2 regions of the Neobacillus solisequens genome follow, and region 1 is predicted to be linked to the other one. Evidence: a T-box and tRNA genes for the amino acid it is inferred to sense, from the RefSeq annotation. Region 1 holds a T-box; the other holds one or more tRNA genes.
The links. The T-box of region 1 lies ahead of ACI3K6_RS14575 (glycine--tRNA ligase). A T-box ahead of a tRNA ligase gene usually reads a tRNA of that ligase, here a tRNA-Gly.

Region 1 (3,198 bases):
TTACGGAGTTAATTCGGGAAAAAGCCCTACATTTAACTAGAGAAGAGATTCCACATTCCTTAGCCGTTGTCATGGATAAATTAGAGCGGCAAGAAGGTAAGGATGTTATTCATATCATGGCAACGATTATTGTTGAACGTGACTCCCAAAAAGGAATCATAATCGGTAAAAAGGGCAGTATGCTTAAGGAAATCGGGATGCGTGCCCGTGTGGACATAGAGAACCTTTTAGGTTCAAAAGTGTTCCTTGAATTATGGGTTAAGGTCCAAAAGGATTGGCGTAATAAAATGTCTCAACTAAGAGAATATGGTTTTAATGAGGACGAATACTAAAAGTCACTTTAATAAAGTATTAACTAATATTTTAGAATATGCGTAAACTTTATTAACAAAATTTACGTATTATGATTTTTGCGTAGGCAGGCTATGATAAATATAAGGTTCGAGATTGTAAACGCTAGTCTAAATAGTGAAAGGTGGGGTTTTCATGTTGGATTTTACGTGGAAAGTATTTACCCAAACAGGTAATATTGACACATATCTTCTCTTTAAAGAGTTAGAGAAGGAAAATCAGGAAATACCCGGTAATCTGAATGATGAACTAGCACAAATCGATTTTCCTATTTCATAAGCAAGTCTCTTGCCTCGCAGGAAGGTGGCATTTATGCTTCAAAAATGTGAAGGCATTGTCATTAGAACGACTGATTATGGTGAAACCAATAAAATCGTTACTTTATTTACGCGAGAGTGGGGAAAGATTGGGGTTATGGCCAGAGGGGCCAAGAAGCCAAATAGCCGACTTTCCTCTATCTCTCAAATGTTTACCTATGGATACTTCCTCATTCAACGAGGAACGGGCCTGGGCGGATTACAACAGGGTGAAATTATTTCTTCCTTCCGCCATATCGGAGAGGATATCTTTTTAACGGCCTATGCAAGCTATGTGATTGAGTTAACGGATAAATGTACTGAGGAGAAAAAGGCCAATCCTTTCCATTTCGAACTACTTTATCAAACACTCAATTACATGAATGAAGGCTATGATCCTGATATCCTGATGAATATTTATGAAATGAAAATGATGAATTTGTTAGGGTTATATCCTGTTTTAAACCAATGCGCCGTTTGTGGAAGTACTGACGGACATTTCTCTTTTTCCATCAGGGAAGGCGGATTTATTTGCCATCGTTGTTTGGAAAAGGATCCTTATCATATGAAACTTCTACCTTCAACAGTTAAATTATTACGGCTATTTTATTATTTTGATCTTTCAAGGTTGGGTAATATTTCTGTAAAGGAAGAGACCAAGGAAGAACTTAAAAAAGTTATTAGCACGTACTATGAGGAATACTCTGGATTACATCTTAAAACCAAGAAATTTTTAGATTCGATGGCCCAATTTAAAAATCTGAGTTGACAAATATTCCGGTTTTGGTTAATATTTTCATTAAAATTAATAATTGCAGTGATGGAAAGTAGTACTTAGACCATTCTATAAAAGCGAACCCGGGATGGTGGAAGCCGGGGTATAGAGTCCTAAGGAAGGCGTTCCTGAGCAATAGTGAACAGGTAAAAGAGGCTGCCATTGGTAGCAAATAGGGTGGAACCGCGGGTAACTCTCGTCCCTATGCAAAATTTTTGCATAGGGATGGGAGTTTTTTATTTTTCCGCAAATCAACCCACAGAAACCAATAAAGGAGTTATGAAAATGAGTGTATCAATGGAACAAATTGTGTCTCATGCTAAGCACAGAGGTTTTATTTTCCCAGGATCTGAAATATACGGCGGTCTCGCTAATACATGGGATTACGGTCCATTAGGGGTCGAATTTAAAAACAACATTAAACAGGCTTGGTGGAAGAAATTCGTCCAGCAATCCCCTTACAACGTAGGCTTGGATGCCGCCATCCTCATGAACCCTAGAACATGGGAAGCATCTGGCCATATCGGCAATTTTAATGACCCAATGATTGATTGTAAAAATTGTAAGGCACGTCATCGCGCCGATAAATTAATTGAGAATGCTCTAGACGAAAAAGGAATCGAAATGGTCGTAGATGGTCTCCCATTTTCAAGAATGGAAGAACTAATCAAAGAACACAATATTGCTTGTCCGGATTGCGGCAGTCATGATTTTACGGGAATCCGTCAATTTAACCTAATGTTTAAAACATTTCAAGGTGTTACAGAAACTAGTGCAAATGAAATCTTTTTACGTCCCGAAACTGCACAAGGCATATTCGTAAACTTTAAAAATGTTCAGCGCACGATGCGGAAAAAACTTCCGTTTGGTATTGCGCAAATCGGTAAAAGTTTCCGTAATGAAATTACCCCGGGTAACTTTACCTTCCGTACAAGAGAATTTGAACAAATGGAGCTTGAGTTTTTCTGTAAGCCAGGTGAAGAACTGAAATGGTTCGATTTTTGGAAGGAATATGCGGAAGAGTGGCTTCATTCATTAGGATTGAAAAAAGAGAATTTAAGACTGCGTGATCACTCCGATGATGAGTTGTCCCATTATAGTAACGCTACAACAGACTTCGAGTACAAATTCCCATTTGGTTGGGGAGAACTTTGGGGCGTAGCTTCTAGGACCGACTACGACTTAAAACAACATATGGAATTCTCTGGTGAGGATTTTAACTATATTGATCCGGAGACAAATGAACGCTATATCCCATATTGTATCGAACCGTCATTGGGTGCAGACCGGGTAACGTTAGCCTTTTTAATAGATGCATATGATGAGGAGCAGCTTGAAGACGGAACTTCCAGGACTGTTATGCATCTCCATCCTGCGTTAGCACCATTTAAAGCGGCAGTACTTCCGTTGTCTAAGAAACTTTCAGATGGTGCGAGAGAAGTGTTTGCTGATTTGGCTCAGCATTTCAATGTGGATTATGATGAGGCAGGCTCAATCGGAAAACGTTACCGCCGCCATGATGAAATTGGGACACCATTCTGTATCACCTATGATTTTGACTCTCAAGAAGATCATATGGTAACCGTTCGTGACCGCGATACAATGGAACAAACCCGACTTCCAATTGCTGAACTAAAGAAATTTATACAAGATAAGATGGCTTTCTAAAAACTATTAGGGTGCGGACCTCCGCACCTTTTGGTATATAGTAAAGGAAGGACGTCACAGCAATTTCATTTCAAATAAAAAAACAATTAGTATATAATATTTTAATAA
Region 2 (3,198 bases), on a different contig from region 1:
GGGAGATGGATCAGGGGGTTCCAAGGGCAATTATCCAAATTGCTCACGGGATGGCGGAGCATATTAATAGGTATGATAAATTCGCTAGGGAACTTGTCTCGCAAAATTTTATTGTATATGGCAATGATCATCGGGGACATGGAAAGACTGGGGATAAAATGAATAGTATTGGCTACTTTGCTGATGAGCAAGGATTTGAAAAGGTTGTTCTAGATATGAGAGAACTGACATCTATTATAAAAAAAGAGCATCCTGCCACCCCTATTTTCTTATTTGGCCATAGTATGGGATCATTTTTATCTAGACGTTATATACAATTATTTGGCGATCAACTATCAGGAGTGATTTTATCTGGAACGGGTGGTGATCCAGGTATAATGGGTAAAGTTGGTAAGATGGTAGCAAGCCTTGAAATCAAGAGAAAAGGGGGGAGAACCCCTAGCCCATTGCTAAATAATTTAACCTTTGGCAGTTACAACAAAGCGTTTAAACCCACTCGTACCGAGTTTGACTGGTTAAGCCGGGATGAAAAAGAAGTGGATCGATATATAGAAGACCCATTTTGTGGAGGAATTTTCTCAGCAGGTTTTTTTCATGACCTTCTTGGCGGATTGGAGATTATTAATAGACATGAGAACATAGTAAAAATTCCTGCCAAGCTCCCAATCCTGTTACTTGCTGGCAGTAAGGATCCTGTAGGAGGTAACACGAAGGGGGTACTAAAGACGTATGAGTCTTACAAACAAGCTGGCTTGGAAGATGTCACATATAAGTTTTATGAGAGTGCCCGTCACGAAATATTAAATGAAACGAACAAAACTGAAGTTTACAAGGATATTATTCATTGGTTAAACATATATATTTCATAAAAGAGACCATTTATCTGACTTTCTTGGCCGATAGGAAAGTATAACCTTTCCTATCGGGCATCAGTGCAACTAAGCCCTTTACTTTGCCTAAGAGCACGCCAAATGCTAGTAAAAAAACGAACAACAGGTATTTCGACATAAAATTACATTTTCCTCTTGACTTATGTTAAGAAGATATGTAATATTATAAAGGTCGATTTGTTCATCAAATCGCATTACAAATGCGGGTGTAGTTTAATGGTAAAACCACAGCCTTCCAAGCTGTTGTCGTGAGTTCGATTCTCATCACCCGCTCCATACATATTAGCTAACGCAGTGTACCGTTTCACTAAGAACGATGCATTGCGTTTTTTATTTTATCCAAGTATTTGATAAGTGGCTTCCCCACCATGAAGCTGCATAAACATATTCATCAATGATTCAGTGAGTTTATTTGCCTTTTCCCTATCAGTAGATGGTTGTAGGTAAACAATTTGTAACGCATTCTTTGTATCAACTGTAACCGCAGTACGCTTCGAATCCACAAATGGACTGCCAAATGGCCCTTCTCGGTCAACAGTTATAATCAGATGGTCAACGGAATTGTTACGGCCGTTTAACCCCAAATATTCATCTCCATCTTGACCAAGCCGTATGACAACATCCCCCTCTATATGGTCAGAATCATAAATTCCAATTGGTACCTGATACTGCAACGAAAAAAAGTTATTTAGATCAATTGCACTTTGTACGGAAGGAAGGTAATTTTGTTTTTGTATCCGTCTGTATAACGCTTCAGCCGAATGCCGGTAACGATTTGGGTCTTTTCCCGTCTTTTTAAAAATATCCCGCCACTCCGAAATTCCAGGCAGTTCTGTTAGCGGTTTGCTATCTGAATCAAAGTATATCGATTCTTGAAAAAGCTGAAGCCGTCCTTTTAACATTTGTGGTGATTCCCCAACCGTTATATGGTGATATTGAATAACGCCCACCTTAAAATAGGGAATCCGATCAAGTATTTCTTGGGAAAGTTGAATTTCCAATGTTTCCACCTCCAAAATCCATTAAAAATAGTTTATCATAGGAAGATATGATGTTTAAAATAGTAAAACTTACATAGATCCATTCTGAAGGAAGGGAGGTCAGGAAAATTGGATGTAAATAAAGTGAAAGCTGAGATTATAGAGTATAGCAAAGAAATTGGTATTGATAAAATTGGTTTTACGACAGCCGATCCTTTTATAGAACTGAAAAATCGCCTAATCAGGCAGCAAGAGCTCGGTTATCAATCGGGATTTGAAGAGCCGGATATTGAAAAAAGAGTGACACCCACATTGTTGCTTGAGGGGGCTAATTCCATAATCTCTATTGCACTTGCCTATCCATCCAAAATGGCAAATCGGGTAGAAAGTAAAAAAGGCGATCGAAGAGGGATTTATGCTAGGGCCTCATGGGGAATGGATTATCATGTAGTGTTAAAGGATCGACTGAAAAAGTTGGAGAATTTTATATTATCCAAAATGCCGGATGCCCTGATTAAATCGATGGTTGATACAGGGGAGTTGTCTGATCGTGCAGTGGCCGTTAGGGCGGGAATTGGCTGGAGCGGCAAAAATTGCGCAGTAATTACACCTGAGTTTGGTTCTTATGTGTATATTGGTGAAATGATAACCAACATTCCATTCGAGCCAGATCAACCGATCGAGGATCAATGTGGTTCTTGTACCAAATGCTTAGAAGCTTGCCCAACAGGTGCGTTGGTACAAGGGGGGCAGATTAATGCCCAGCATTGTATTTCTTTTTTAACGCAAACAAAAGGGCTTATTCCTGATGAATTTCGGAACAAAATCGGAAATCGGATCTACGGCTGCGATTCCTGCCAAACGGCTTGTCCGCATAATAAAGGGAAGAACTTTCATTTCCATGAGGAATTAGAGCCTGATCCTGAAACGGTAAAACCCAAGCTTATACCACTGCTGAAATTGAGTAACCGCGAATTTAAAACGAGGTTTGGATACCTTGCCGGTTCGTGGCGGGGGAAGAGGCCCATTCAGCGCAATGCTATAATTGCCCTGGCCCATTTTAAGGATCGATCAGCGGTCCCAGAATTGGCTGATATCTTGGAAAAAGAGGCAAGTCCAGTGGTAAGAGGGACAGCAGCATGGGCTCTTGGAAAAATTGGCGGAGAACAAGCGTTTAAGGTTTTAATAAAGGCAAGGGAACATGAAAAAGACCAAGATGTAAAAAATGAAATTCAAAAAGCCCTACATTTTTTTCAACCTTAAGAAGCGAATTTCGCTTTTTTTTTTGAATTGAAATCCTTTTTTCTCTCATATGTATGTGAAGGAGG

Region 2: it encodes a tRNA-Gly, which carries the amino acid that the T-box ahead of ACI3K6_RS14575 (glycine--tRNA ligase) is inferred to sense. The anticodon was not compared.

Annotation. Positions count from the first base shown of each region.
Region 1 is NZ_JBKFGJ010000014.1:23,982-27,179, reverse strand. It holds gene era (GTPase Era) at 1-332, shown strand, start outside; gene ACI3K6_RS14585 (YqzL family protein) at 487-630, shown strand; gene recO (DNA repair protein RecO) at 664-1,416, shown strand; T-box leader at 1,456-1,629, shown strand; gene ACI3K6_RS14575 (glycine--tRNA ligase) at 1,708-3,090, shown strand.
Region 2 is NZ_JBKFGJ010000003.1:13,541-16,738, forward strand. It holds gene ACI3K6_RS04290 (alpha/beta hydrolase) at 1-869, shown strand, start outside; tRNA gene ACI3K6_RS04295 (tRNA-Gly) at 1,093-1,166, shown strand; gene ACI3K6_RS04300 (B3/B4 domain-containing protein) at 1,226-1,891, opposite strand; gene queG (tRNA epoxyqueuosine(34) reductase QueG) at 2,000-3,133, shown strand.